One region of the Planococcus dechangensis genome, then DNA from elsewhere that is predicted to be linked to it. Evidence: riboswitches for the same ligand, from Rfam matches in the RefSeq annotation. Region 1 holds a riboswitch; the other holds the start of a gene.
The links. Region 1 has a riboswitch for cobalamin ahead of ACFO5U_RS04300 (cobyric acid synthase). Riboswitches for the same ligand answer to the same signal wherever they lie in the genome.

Region 1 (7,539 bases):
GGAACTGCATGGAGATACGGTATCGAAGGAGGGGCAAGCATAAAATGAACATTAGAAGCGTTCAGGAGGAAGAATTCCAGGTTATATCGGAGTTGTTAATGAACATGGGGAAAGTGGAAACTCAAGGTTTACAAGAACGATTCATAGAAACTGTGCAGAATCCAAGCTATTTGTTTATTGGTGTATTTCGCGGAGGACAAGCGTTAGGTTATGCGATAGCGCAAGACTATGGCTTCCACCTGCGGCTTGGGAAAAAAACCTGTCGATTGCATGATTTATATGTCCTGCCTGAATACAGGAAGGAAGGACTTGCACGTCAGCTGATGGAAGCAACGTTTGATTGGTGCAAATCGGTCAATGCAACGTGGCTGCAATGGAACGCTAGCAAGGAATCGATTCAATTCTATGAAAGGATTGGATGCAAGAGCATAAAATACGATGAAGAAACACCCGAGTTTGAAATTGAATTCACTAAACGATAATATTATATTAGTTAACATATCAACCATTATCGGAAGCTGCAAATATACGAAAGGGAAAAGAGATGATCAAAGCACCTCTTCTCCCTTTTTCGATTTTAGAAATCTGCTTGTACGTACAGTTCCTTCCTAATGAATTCGAAGAATACCTTATTGGTATCGAATTCCTTCTGCTAGTTTTTCTAGTTTTGACCAATCAGTGATAATCAACTGGTGCCGTTCTTTCTGTAGAATTCCTTTTTCCTGAAACTTTTGAATAACCCTATTTAAATGACGAGGTGTTGTCCCTATAAGCGAAGCGATTTCTTCCAAGTTATTGGTTGCGAGTTGTTTCGCAAACTTATCCTCTGTTTTTATCGTACACAAATAACTTGCAAATCGTGTTTCTGCAGAAGCCAACAAGTTTACGCGTGAAGCAGTTGTGCATGTTTGCAGTTTATAGGCCAACTCTTTTAAGAGTAACTGCAAAAATTCAGGTTCAAGGGACAAGGAATGCTTATAATAATCGATTGGGATAAAGAGAAAAGTACATGGCTCCTCCGCATGTACTTCCGATTGAATCGGCACGTTCTGAAAACATTCAATATCTCCGAGAATCGAAAAAGGAGTACAGAAGCGGAGCAAGAGTGACTTTCCTGTGATTTCAGTGGTGGCTACCCGGCATTTTCCTTTTACAAGTAAGTACAATCCATCAATTTGATCGCCCTCGGTTAAAATAATGTCTCCAGCCTTATATGTTTTTAATTGGATGAACTCAACATGGGGGAGAAGCATCTGCAATTCATTATTTTCAATGTAAGTTTGGATTTCAGTAAGTTTCATCAATAGTTCACCTTTTTGGACAGACGTCCTTTTTAGTATAGCAAAGCTTAGGTAAGATAGAGGTGAGGTGACTAATTATGCAATTTGTATTCGATCTTGATGGAACCATTTGTTTTAAAGGCCAACCTTTAACCCAAGAAATTTGTGCTGCTTTGGATGAGTGCCAGGCAATGGGACACGAAATCATCTTTTCATCTGCGAGACCGATACGTGACTTATTGCCTGTGCTGCCGGAAAAATATTACCGGTTAAGAATGGTCGGTGGAAACGGGGCTTTTCGAAATGCGGATGGCTCAATCGAAGTAAACAGTTTTGACAAGAGTACTTGCAAGCAACTTTTCCATATTATTGATACGCACCAGCTAACGTATTTGATTGATAGCAGCTGGGATTACAGCTATACCGGAGAACAGACCCATCCGATCTATCAAAACATCGATCCGTTGAAGAGTGCAAAAAACGTGCCGATTGATTTGCTGGAAAATGTAGTGAAAATGGTTCTTTTCACAAGCAATGACGAGATACAGAAAAGCTTGGAAGCCCTTCCTCTGAACCTGCATCTGCACCAAAATGAAGGAATACTTGATTTGAGTCCTGAAGGCATTGATAAATGGGCTGGGCTACAGCAACTGGGAGTCAAAGAAAATGAGTTTATTGCCTTTGGTAATGACTCAAATGACATCTGCATGTTTGAAGCTGCCAAAGAAAGCATATGCATTGGTAATCATCCGGTTGCCAAAGAACATGCGACCAAACAAATCACAGAGGATCAAGTGGCAAAAATGATTTTGTCTATGAGTGAAAAGTATCTTACGCAACAGATTGACGTTAATTAGTTTAAGTAAAAAATTAATTAAACTTTCAAACACAGCTCAATTAGAAAAAATATCTATAGATTGCCAGTTTACATATGACCCCTTATCGGAAGTCCATAATAGCGAAAAGAGAAGGTACTGGTCCCGAGTATCTTCTCTTTTTCGTTTGTGTAAGTGTAATTTCACGAACACTTCTATGATTATCGATAAGAAAGATTTACTTCGTTAAATATTAAAAGTTATCAATGATTACTTAATCATGGCGCTTTAATTTTCTTGAAATATCTAGAAATAAAAAAATGTGAGTAGGAAGAACTTTATTTAGGAAAACCCATTTATTTACTTTAATGTATACTATAATTAAATTGATAGAAGTACATTTAAACTAATTCCATTCGAAGGAGTAGCCTGTGAAAAAAATTAAAATTGTATTTCTTAGTTTAACAATATTTGTTTTCTTTTCTTTCCTTCTAGTTTTAGGTGGGAGCTTTTTTCTTTACAAAGTCATAGCAGAAGAACAACCAGATATAAACCTTACATACATCGAAGCAATGGCAGCGATAGTAACTCGAAGTCCTGAAGGAAAACTAAAAAACCAGATCAAAGATTCTTACTTACAAGAAGATTATAAACACGTTTCAATTTATCATGAAAAGGATTTCTCTGAACTTCTGCCAATAACAAAAGAAACGTTAGACTTAGCTTTCGTGAAAACCGAAGCATTGTTCGGCAAAACATATCAAGAACCGATTGACTTTCTTGTATTCCAAGATAGCGAAGAGATGTCGAAGTTGTCTGGGGTAGAAGGTGGTGCTGGATTTTATTCAGCAGAGGATAAGCTGTTAGCCATACATTATCTTGATAAGGACCTTATATTAAAAAGAGAGAATTACCCTTTATACATGTTTCAGGGAGTCATTCTTCACGAATATACTCACTACGCTTTTGCTCAAAAGGCTAAAGATTTAAATATTTACCCGCTTTGGTTTCAAGAAGGTGTTGCTGAATATATTGAAGCCGAAGATCAAGGAGCACCTTTGCCTGAATCTGAAAGTATTCCTTTTGCTCACTTAACAACCTATGAACAATGGGCTGAAGCGAGGTACATAGAGTCAACCAACAATTATGCACAGAGTTATTATGCAATTGAATACTTAATAGAGGAATACGGGGAAGAGATTATCAACAAAATAATGAATTCGGCAAATAAAACCAAAGACTTCGAGAAAAGTTTTAAAGAAATAACGGGGTTAACAATTAACGAATTAGATAAAGTGTACTTAAAATTTTATATAGAATGAAGCAAATTAAATATTTTAAGGAATTTCTAATCTGTTTGGTTTACATATTGCAGGATTATCGGAAGAAGGTTTATCGATAGTCTAGATAAAATTTATCAGTTTCTAAGTTATTATACCGTTATTTAATCATTATTTTTGAAAGACGGTATAATTTTTTCAGGAGTGACTAACGTGTGGAGTTGGTCTAAAAGATGAAAAAAGTTATGCTGGTGAGGAAAGAACGACTGTGTATATAATGAAAAGAAAATAGAGTTCGATCCAATTCATAAAGGTGCTTATGTCTTGAACATAAGTTAAAAGGGAAACCGGTTGAATTCCGGTGCGGTCCCGCCACTGTAAGTGAGAGCCATCTGCAAAAAGCCGCTGAAGCGATGCTTCAGGAAGGTTCAGAATGCGATGATCACGAGCCAGAAAACCTGCCTTTGTGTGGATGCCCATTCGCTTGCGAGGACAAGCTGGAAGCACGCCTTTTTTTGTGCTGTTTTTCCTCAATTCCTCGCGGCTCGTGGGGGATTTTTCTATTTTGACGAGTGGAGGGAAAAGTATGCCAGCAGTTTCCATTATGGTTCAAGGAACAGCTTCTGACGTGGGGAAAAGCTTGATTTGTACAGCGCTATGCCGAATTTTTTCAGACGATGGATTTCGGGTAGCTCCGTTTAAATCCCAGAACATGGCGCTGAATTCTTTTGTGACAGAAGCAGCAGGCGAAATCGGCAGGGCGCAGGGCGTTCAAGCAGAAGCAGCCCGTATTCCGGCGACTTTTGACATGAATCCGATTTTGCTCAAGCCAAAGCAGGACATGGTGTCAGAAGTCATCGTCCATGGCCGGCACTTTATGGACATGAATGCAAAAACCTATCGCGACGACTTCTTGCAGCAAGTGATGCCGGCGGTCGAGCAGTCGATGCGCAGGCTGCAGCAAGATTTTGACGTACTGGTGCTCGAAGGTGCCGGAAGTCCCGCAGAAATCAACTTGAAGGATAAAGACATTGCCAATATGCGAATGGCCCACTTGGCAGATGCCGCCGTCATTTTAGTTGTGGATATCGACAAGGGCGGTGCTTTCGCTTCTATCGTCGGAACCCTTGCGTTGCTCGATGAATCAGAAAGAATACGTGTAAAAGGAATTGTCATCAACAAATTCCGCGGCATGCGCGAGCTGCTCGATGATGGCATTGACTGGCTGGAGAAAGAAACAGGCATTCCGGTGCTTGGGGTCTTGCCTTATCTCGATGTCCAAATCGATGCAGAAGATTCTCTCGCACTATCATCGTTGCGGTTTAAAAAACCGAAGCCAGGAGAGTTTGCAATAGACATAGCCGTCATCCGGCTCCCTCGAATCTCGAATTTTACAGATATAGACCCGTTTTTTGATGAACCGGAAACTGGCGTTCGTCTGGTTGGAAAAGTCGAAGAACTCGGTACACCAGACCTTCTGATCATTCCCGGAACCAAAAACACATTGGCTGATGCTGCATGGCTCATGGAAACCGGGTTCGATGGTGCGATTCAAAAGCTGCGCGAGCACGGAACAAAGATTTTCGGTGTTTGCGGAGGCTTTCAATTGCTTGGGGAATCACTCGTAGATAATGAGGCAGTCGACGGGGAAGGTGGAGTGGCAAGGGGCCTTTCATTACTGCCGGTCGACACGGTGTTTGTCGGGGATAAGAAAACGGTTTTAATGACCGGCAAGCAAGTAAAAGACGGACAGGTGCTGACAGGCTACGAAATCCATTTGGGAAGATCGACCATCTACGGGGAAGCTATCCCATTTATGCAGCTATCGGACGGCCGGATGGACGGGGCAGTAAGTCCAGATGGAGAAGTGATCGGTACCTATCTTCACGGCATTTTTCATAACCGGAAATTCACACGTGAACTGGTCAATGAATTGCGTGTCAAAAAAGGATTGGACCTGTTGGAAGACAATGTGAAACCCGATGCCCAGCGAAGGGAAGAAGCATATGATTTTCTAGCGGAGCAAGTTCGCAGCCATATGAACATCGCAGCGGTTTACCAACTACTCGGCTTGGCGGCTGACGCGGTCCACGAAAGCAAAGTGTAAGATGATAATGTGTTTTTTCAATACCGCTGGAAAACAGCGGATTATAAAGAACAACAAGCCGAACTTCTTATTGAAGTTCGGCTTTTGCATTTGCGTGATCGACAAAATGAACTCCACACTGTATCCCACAATTCAAGTTGAAGATTCGCAAGTTTTCTAATGATCTAGGCAGTGGATGAATTGACCCATCCGTCTTACGATTTTTTTATATTCAGGTTGGCCAATAACATATTACACACGATAAAAACTAGGCACGTTAAAATACTGAAGTAATTCAAGTCCTGTATCGACAGTAATCTGCTTTGAGCCAAATATAAAATGCCTCCTGGTGACAACTGAATGATGAGATGGTTAAACCCTGATATGACGATAAAGAAAATAGACACCAAAATTGTCGTGATGGCTATCAGGATGGGGCTCTTAAGGTAGGTGCTGATTAGAATAGTTAAGCTCACAACATATAAAATCCAAAGGCTGTAAAAAATCAAGAATAGCATGAAATTTGTCAAAGAGTAAGAGCCGAATAAAAATACCGTGTACCCATAAGAAACCGTTGCGCCGATGGATATGCAGAACATGCTGATCAACCAATGGCTTGCCAGCTTGGATAAAAGGTAGGAGCGCAGTGAGACGGGGCGCGTCAAAATAAAGTCCTGCATGCCGCTGTTGCGATCGGATGCGATCAGCCCCATGAAACTGATGATTAAAATGATGAGTCCGATTTGATTGAACTGGCCGGAAACAGTGGACAGGAGAACTTCAGCTGCGTTCGGTACTGCCCGGTTCGGATCGATGGTAATCCCCTCTGCACCGCCAAGATTTTCGAGGATGACGTCCATGTATTTATTGATCAATGGTTGGGTAACGCCGAGGATGACGAATAATAGCGTTAACCAGATGAACTTAAATTCTTTCGAGGCTTCCAATAATTCTGTGCGCATTAATGTAGTAAAGTTTGTCATGTGTCCGACACCATCTCCAGGAAAACTTCCTCGATTCCTTTTTCATAAAACTCGATGGACATGATATCCAGCTCTTTTGCAGTTAAGTCATTGACAAGGTTTTTCAAATCCAGTTGTTCAGTCCCAGTTAAAAGGAATGCGGTAGGCGAAAGGCTTTCGATAAGCGCCACACCAGTATCTGCCCACGTGAAGCATGCTGGTGGAATCTCCGCTGTCTTCACCAAAACTTGCCTGCGGTCTGCATGCTGTAAGTGGCTGTCGATATTTCCGATAATCGTGCCATCTTTGATGACGAGGTAACGATCGCAAAATTCACTGGCATCATCCAAAATATGCGTGGAAATGATGATGGTCGTGTGCTTCTTCAATCGGGCGATTAATTTTTTCATTTCGTTTCGGCCAATCGGATCCAAAGCCGAGACCGGTTCATCCAAAATCAGCAATAGCGGCTTGTGCAAAATGGCCTGGGCGATTCCGAGCCGCTGCTTCATGCCGCCGGATAATTGCTCTACTTTATAGCCCTCTTTATCCTTCAGCCCGATTTCCTCCAACACTGCGGGGATAGCATCATTTAAAAATGCCGCATCCAAGCCCGACAATTTCCCGAAGAAACGAAGCGATTCCCCGCAGCTCATCCACGGCTTGAAGTCCGTGTGTTGGGACAAATAGCCAATGTGTTGCTTATGCTGCGCAATGGGCTTGGAATGGAAAGTGATGTCTCCTTGTTCATACTGCAAGACACCAGTCATGCATTTGATGAGTGTCGTTTTTCCGGCACCGTTTGGCCCCAACAAGCCAATGCATTCGCCCTGTGCAACCGTAAAAGAGACATCGCTCAAAATTTTTCGTTTTTTGATCGTTTTATGAAGCTTCTCGACTGTAATCATGTCGGATGACCTTCCTTCCGATGACCAGATACAAGATCGGGCCTAATGATTGGAATAATAAGATGGCAGCGAGCCATACATACGGTGCCGCAATCCGATCTTTCCGCTTAAACCAGTCGTATAACGCGATGCCGATAAGCAATAAGTTGAAAATGACAATGGGTACCACGAACGGAAGGATTTGCGCCCAATCGATTTCCAGTAAAGC
Region 2 (7,539 bases), on a different contig from region 1:
TCTACTGGTTCCCCGTCTTGTGTAATGTGAATGACTTTACCTAAGTATGCATCCAAGTCTTGTGCGCGTTCGCGAATCGGATCATCTGAACGCTCACCCGTTGTTAAGAATAGGTTGTCATTGTCATCAAAGATAATGCGTCCGCCATAGTGCAAGTCACCATCGTATGCGGGTGTTGCCTGGAAGATGACTTCGAAATCTTCAAGTGAAGCCTCATCTTCTGATAAAACACCTTTCCCGACAGCAGTTACAGTGCCGCCTTCAATGTCTTCGGAAAAAGTCATGAACACTAATCTTGATTCGTCAAAATCAGGCGCAACAGTTACATCAAGCAACCCGCCTTGACCTGAGTTATTTACTTCTGGTGTACCTTCGATTGGATCTGAAACAGAGCCATCTTCAAGGTTTACAATAAGAAGTTCCGCTTCATCTCTTTGCGTCACAAGTATGCGGTTTGGTTCAAACTCTTCCATCCCCCAAGATACGCCAAGACCCTCAACCACAACTTCCACATCAAGTTCTGTTTCCGTCTCTACTGCAGGTGCTCGTGTTTGTTCTGGAAATGCCGGTTCAAACTCTGTAACTTTTGGTTGAGATTCTGCAGATCCATCTGCACTTTCCCCAGCGCCCTCTTCAGCACCTTCTTCCGTTTCAGTGCCTTCGTCAGTACCTTCTTCCGTTGCAGCACTTTCTTCTGTTGCGGCATCCGAGTCAGCAGGTGTTTCTTCTGACGTATCATCATTTCCACATGCTGCCAATACCAAAACAAAGACCAGCATGGTAAAGAACAATAGCCTTGACCACGAAACTTTTGTCATCCTCTTTCCTCCCCTTTTCTAAAATATTTAACTGGATAAATTCTAAATTTCATTACCCTGAAATTCAGCACCGAAAATTGTTAAGAATTTCATATTATAACTAAAAATATGAAGCTCCTGTGGAAACAACGTTATCATAATTATAGGATATTAAAAAATAATTTGATTTTTTCATAGATGGAGTCCACTTCAGTAACAGCAATATGGAGTACACAAATGCATTTCCACACTAAGCGTTCGCAAATGTTCTTTTTAAGAAACACTAACAAAGGGAGAGAAGATGTGCCTTATCGGCTTCTTCTCTCCCTTCTATTTTGTAGCTTCCGATAAGTCGGGATATGTAAACTAATTTTTTTCTTTACTACTCTCTGCTAATTAAGGTTGGATAAGCGTTTTCACGAGGTTGCAAAGAAACATCTTGATAATTTTCCGCATATTTCTAAGTGTTGGTAAGTATTCGTTTTCAATTAAATGAAGTCACAATTAATGAGACGATAATTAAAGGGAATTTAATCCAAATTATTGAAACATATAATAAGCTTAGGTTTTCCGAGTTTACGAAATAATCATAAATATTTTTCATCTAACGGAGCAAGTTGGTCCGATAAAATGCAGTTAGGTACCATAGTTTTAGGAGGTGTAATAATGGAATTTGCAGAACAATGTTCTTTTGAGTTGGAAAAGTTGGGTAGAGGACATGTCTGGTTTAACGATGTTTATTTTCCACTGGAAGAAATAAAAAAGTTACCTGCTATTATTCAGCGACTTAACTATATTGATAATTTGGTGCTTTTCACGTTTCATATTAATGATGAGGGAATGATGGAGGCTTATTGGTATAACCTTTCTATTCAGGTCGTCGATACTGTTCAGGATAAAAATAGCGTCCTTCTAAGTGATACAGGTAGAAATACATTGGAAGAGCTTGGCGATTATTCCATTGAATTATGGAATAACACTTATTATCAAGTTCGAAAAGGTGATATAAAAGGATTTATTGAAAGTATAAATCAGTATGTATCTTTTATGGAAAAAAATGAAGGCTCTCTTAGGGAAGAATACGATCTACCTAATAAAGAAAAACAAGGAATCTATTATCAAGTTTTATTTATCTAACGGATGCTTTAGTTCAAGAAACCACTAAAAACAACTTAAAGGACTTCTATTAATCTTTAGAAGTTTTTAATCATAGTAAAATAAAATTAAACTTTAACAAAGCCATTCGATTAACTATTTAAATCTTGTATGATTTTAATTGTTAATAGTTCTTCAATTACTTATAACCTCCATTGAAAATTGTTGATTTTACAATTGTTTAAAAACCGTTTGTAAAAGTACACTTTTGCGAACACTTTTAAAAAGCTGAAAATGACCGAAAAAAGCGTTCGGAAACGTGTCAATTTAATACAGCTCAAACTAATATTTTCAAAAAATCCAGAAAGGAAAATTATTTATAATTTATTTAGTGGATTGGCTATATCTTTCTACTTGATTGGATTAGGAATAATACGGTACTCATGATGAAAAAAATTCTGAACAAAAAAACCTTGCTCATCTCACTTTTCACACTAGCTTTAGTCGTACTTCTGAGCTTCACTATCTTTTTTATATGGGCTCAAGATACATTTGAAGCGGTAGATGCGGATCAAATAGAGATAGAGGAAGTTATAGAACCCGTAGACGGGTGGTATATGTATAGAGCAGAAAATGCAGAAAAAGGGTTAATCCTCTATCCTGGCGCAAAAGTCGAACCTGAAGCATATGCCTATTTAGCACAAGAATTATCCAAGCAAAACATTACAGTTGCTATCCCTTCAGTCCGATTAAATTTATCAATTTTAGATGTGTCAAAAGCGGATGAAATAATAGAAAGCGACGACAGCATCGAGTGGTATGTTTCGGGCCATTCCATGGGAGGCGCAGCGGCAGCTATGTATGCCGATCAACATTTAGATCGCGTAAACGGGCTCATATTGCTTGGGGCATACGCAGCAAGCAATGACTATTTAAGTGAATCCACCTTACCCGTTTTATCCATCGGCGGTTCAGAGGATGGATTAAGTACGCCTGAAAAAATTAAGGAAAACAGCTCGAACCTCCCAGAAACAACAGAGTTGATTGAAATTCCAGGCGGAAACCACGCTTATTTTGGCGTATATGGTAGTCAGTCCGGCGACAATGAGGCACAGATCACCGTTAGTGAACAACAAGAAATCATTGTCGATTTGATTGTTGATTGGTTAGAAAATGATCACTCCTTAAGTCAGAGTGAGTCATGAAAACTTTACAATCCACATAAAAACACCACACGACAAATCGTGTGCTGTTTGTTTTCCACCCTATTATTCTTCCAATTTCCTTGCAGCAAATTCGTCGTCCATTTTCAGGAAGTACTCGCCGCCTTCTTCAATGCCTTTTATGCGAATGATCATGTCGCGAAACATCTTTTCTTCTTCCATTTGTTCTTCAATGAACCAATCCAAAAATGACAGCGTAGCATGTTCCTGCAGTTCATCCGCCAAGCTTACCAATTTATATATGTTTGCCGTAACTGACTTTTCCTGCGCAAGTGACGCTTCCACAACATCCAAAGCATTTGCATATTCGTTTCTTGGTTCTGTCAACGCCTGGAGTACAGGTTGTTCATCCATTGTCACCAAGTAATGATAGAATTTCATCGCGTGCACATGTTCTTCTCGTGATTGGATTAAATAGAAGTTGGCAAATCCGTGATACCCTTTTCCTGAAAAGTACGACGCCATCGCTGTGTAGGCATGTGCCGCCTGAAGTTCGTTATTGAATTGAGCGTTTAACGCTTCTGTCAAATTTGTTGGTAGCATCTTGAATTCCTCCTCTATTCTATTTAACGTTAGTATAACACGTATGTTGATTAACCCATTTTATAGAAAGCTATGGAAAGTTAATAATGGATCTGCTCCGCTCTCATCCTGCCTTCCACTCCATTACACACAATGGAATCTAAATGTATCATCCTTTTCACAATGAACGATCCCAGCGACGCCGCGCACAAGGGCTAGGCGAAGCACTGAGACGGACGCCCTACCCGGCTCATTGCGAAAGCCATGCCCAAAGCGGCCGGCGCGGTGAACCACCGCATTCCATTATTCAACCAAATAACATTTCCACAATCCCCTCCTAAATCCACATCAAAAGTGCTACACTAAAACTAAGTAAATAATCATGCAGGGAAAAGGTGCTGATTCGTCAGCGTAACAGGGAATCCGGTGAAAATCCGGAGCTGTTTCCGCAACTGTAAGTGCGTATGAAATAAGAGATGCCACTGGGGAGACTCGGGAAGGCCTTAGAGTAAAGCGATGCACAAGCCAGGAGACCTACCTTTTTCTGAACGTATTTTTGCTCTTCGGAAGATAAGAGGATCTACGGCAACTTTTTCCTATGGACAGCTTTGTGCTGGATATTCGCAATCGTGCCACTCTCTTCGTTGAGAGTGGCTTTTTTTGTCTCTTTTTTGAAAGCGATGCGTGCGCTGATATTTACGGACACTATTTTGGAGGTGAAACAATGAAAAAAGACATGCGCTTTTTGTGCTACCCATTCATGCGGGAAAACGCACCGACTGTCGATTTTGAAATTCGCACCGACTCCCTGACGACAAGGATCGGCGAAGCGATATCCGTCACCGACATCCCGGAAGTGATGGAAGACTTGTGCTATTTGCAGCCGATGGTCTATCACTTGAACGGCTCCGTGCGCGGGAAACTCGCCATTACTGAACAAGACCTTGCCGAGCTCAGCGATATGTATGACCGCTACGTAGCTGAAGTGAAAGAGCAAATCGACCAGTTCGTCCTACCCCAAGGAACGCACGCGGCTTGCATTCTTCACGTGTGCCGCAGTGAAGCGAAAAAATCGGTGCGTGCGCTTCATCACGTGATGCTTGAGCGCGCAGTGCCGGAACATTTAATGGACTACGCCAACCTGCTCGCCAATGTCTTTTTTGTGATGGCCGTCTACGTGAACAAGCAGCACGGCGTCGATGAAATACCGTTCGTCAGCAAATCCTATCCAACAAAACGCAAAAAGAAAGAGGAGACTCACACGTGAAAATCAAATCATTTCTCTTACTCAGCATTCCGCTTGCCCTGACACTCGGTGCTTGCCAAGACAACGCCGCCGAAGCACCGGCAACAGAAGAAACAACCGAACAAACATCCACTGAGACTTCAAGCGACGCACCGTATACTGTCATTGACGACCGCGGTGAAGAACTTGAATTCGAACAAGCGCCTGAAACGATCGTGTCGCTTATCCCGAGCAACACTGAGATCGTCTTTGCACTCGATGCCGGAGATCAATTAGTCGGCGTAACTGACTATGACAACTACCCGGAAGCGGCACAGAATATCGAGCGCGTCAGTGATTCCGTGGAATTCAATGCCGAGAAAATCATCCAGCTCGACCCGGATGTCGTTTTAGCTTATTCAACCGGCGAAGCACCGCCTGCACTCGCGCAGCTTGAAGATGCCGATATTCCGGTATTTGTTATCGAATCGGCCACTTCATTTGACGAAGTATACGGCGATATCGAACAAATCGCAGCTGTGCTTGCAAAAGAAGAAAAAGGCGCTGAAGTGATCGAAAGCATCCAAACGCAAATCGAGGATGTCCAAGAACGCCTGGCAGCGGTCGAAGAGCAAAAAGAAGTGTATGTGGAAATCAGCCCATCCCCTGAGATTTACACAACCGGTAAATCGACGTTCCAGCAGGAGATCCTGAACCACGCTCAAGTGACCAATGTCTTCGAGGACCTGGAAGGCTGGCCGAATATCTCTGAAGAAGAAGTCATCACGCGCGATCCGGAAGTCATCTTGACGACCGTGTCTTACGTGGAAGATGCAGTCGGCGATATCGAAGCGCGCGACAGCTGGTCCGATGTGGAAGCGATCGAGAACGGTGAAGTGCATTTCATCGACTCCGACATCACTTCCCGCCCTGGGCCGCGCATTGGTGAAGCGGTGCAGTTAGTTGCGGAAACGGTATATCCGGAATTGATGGAATAATTTTATTCATCCCAAGCATTTTGTCGTTTTATAGAAATGGAATGAATAAATTATTCAAAACAAAAAAAGGCGCTGCCGTCTTACATGGCTGCGCCTTTTTGCTATTCACAATCCCGCTTCGTCGCGGATATCCTGTTCGGTGATGGCCCCACCTTTTCCAGTTCCTTTGACGTCTTCAAGTTTGACGCCAAGCTCTTTCGCCAAATGACGCATCCTCGGCGACACGCGCGTAAAGCTCGCCGCCTGTTGTGAGCTATCGTTTTCTGCTGCTTGTTCAAGATGGACTTGTTCAGGAGTTTCCGATCTTACCGGCGCCTGCTCTTTCGTGTCAATGACTGCAAGTAAAGTGCCCGCTTTGGCGGAATCTCCGCGCTTCACGTGAATTTTCTTCACCGTTCCGCTCGTTTCTGCACGGATTTCCGATACGGCTTTTTCGGTTTGCACTTCACATAGTACCGCGTCTTTATCCACGTAATCGCCTTCGTCGACAAACCATAGGACAATCAAGCTTTCGTCTGTATCTTCCGACAGCCTCGGCAATATTACATCATGCATCGAACCGCCTCCATTCACGCTTCATCCATCATCTGTTTGACCGCCTCGACGATTTTATCCGGTCCTGGCAAGACAAAGTCTTCGAGTACATGGCTATATGGAATCGGCACGTCCGGAATCGCGAGTCGTTTGATCGGCGCTTCAAGTTCGTAGAGCGCTTCTTCCGAAACGATCGCTGCCACTTCTGCGGTCATGCCATACGAGCGGTAATCTTCATCGACGACGACCAGGCGATGCGTTTTCTTCACGGAATTAATAATGGTGTCTTTATCGATCGGTGCCAAGGAACGCAGATCGATGACTTCCGCTTCGATGCCGTCTTGTGCTAATCGCTTGGCCGCTTCCATCGCGAAATGCGTCATCATCTGGATGCCGACGATCGTTACGTCTTTCCCTTCGCGCATGACATTGGCTTTATCAAGCGGTACCGTATACGATTCTTCCGGCACATGGCCGACCGCATAATCGAGCTGGTCCATCCAGCCGAGCCCTTGCAAGGATTTATGGAACATGAAGACGACCGGATTGTCGTCGCGGATCGCGGATGTCATCATGCCTTTTAAATCATACGGCGTGCTCGGTGCGACCACTTTCATCCCTGGCATATGGGCGAACGTCGCATACAAAGTCTGGGAATGCTGCGCGGCGTCGCTATAGCCGCCGCCGACTGCGGTCATGAGCACCATCGGCAAGCGCACATTGCCGCCGGACATATACGGGATCTTCGCCATATGGTTGTAGATCTGGTCCATACAGACCCCGAAGAAATCGACGAACATCAATTCCGCGACCGGCCGCATGCCTTCTGCTGCGGCACCGATCGCCGCTCCGATGAACGCTGTTTCGGAAATCGGCGTATCGAGCACACGCTCCGGGCCGAACTTTTCCATCAAGCCTTGCGTCGAACCGAAAATCCCGCCGTACTTTCCGATATCTTCACCGAGCACAAATACGTTTTTGTCGTTCTCCATCTCCTGGGCAATCGCTTCCGCCATCGCTTTATTGCCAGTCAGCATTCTTTTTTTCGCTGTTTCCATTTCGGACAAGCTCCTCTCTGGATTTAAGATGTAAAGACGTCATCAAGCGCTGCTTCAGGTTTGGGATAATCGCTGTCACGTGCAAAC

Region 2: another riboswitch for cobalamin. It lies ahead of ACFO5U_RS15740 (hypothetical protein); the one in region 1 lies ahead of ACFO5U_RS04300 (cobyric acid synthase).

What each region holds. Positions count from the first base shown of each region.
Region 1 is NZ_JBHSGL010000005.1:251,815-259,353, forward strand. It holds gene ACFO5U_RS04275 (tetratricopeptide repeat protein) at 1-43, shown strand, start outside; gene ACFO5U_RS04280 (GNAT family N-acetyltransferase) at 45-482, shown strand; gene ACFO5U_RS04285 (Crp/Fnr family transcriptional regulator) at 630-1,301, opposite strand; gene ACFO5U_RS04290 (HAD-IIB family hydrolase) at 1,379-2,137, shown strand; gene ACFO5U_RS04295 (peptidase MA family metallohydrolase) at 2,527-3,417, shown strand; cobalamin riboswitch at 3,670-3,855, shown strand; gene ACFO5U_RS04300 (cobyric acid synthase) at 3,962-5,482, shown strand; gene ACFO5U_RS04305 (ABC transporter permease) at 5,677-6,444, opposite strand; gene ACFO5U_RS04310 (ABC transporter ATP-binding protein) at 6,441-7,331, opposite strand; gene ACFO5U_RS04315 (PLDc N-terminal domain-containing protein) at 7,306-7,539, opposite strand, start outside.
Region 2 is NZ_JBHSGL010000015.1:298,729-306,267, reverse strand. It holds gene ACFO5U_RS15760 (PQQ-dependent sugar dehydrogenase) at 1-818, opposite strand, end outside; gene ACFO5U_RS15755 (hypothetical protein) at 1,464-1,934, shown strand; gene ACFO5U_RS15750 (alpha/beta fold hydrolase) at 2,336-3,097, shown strand; gene ACFO5U_RS15745 (ferritin) at 3,161-3,658, opposite strand; cobalamin riboswitch at 4,014-4,193, shown strand; gene ACFO5U_RS15740 (hypothetical protein) at 4,362-4,904, shown strand; gene ACFO5U_RS15735 (ABC transporter substrate-binding protein) at 4,901-5,860, shown strand; gene ACFO5U_RS15730 (biotin/lipoyl-containing protein) at 5,966-6,415, opposite strand; gene ACFO5U_RS15725 (alpha-ketoacid dehydrogenase subunit beta) at 6,430-7,452, opposite strand; gene ACFO5U_RS15720 (thiamine pyrophosphate-dependent dehydrogenase E1 component subunit alpha) at 7,476-7,539, opposite strand, start outside.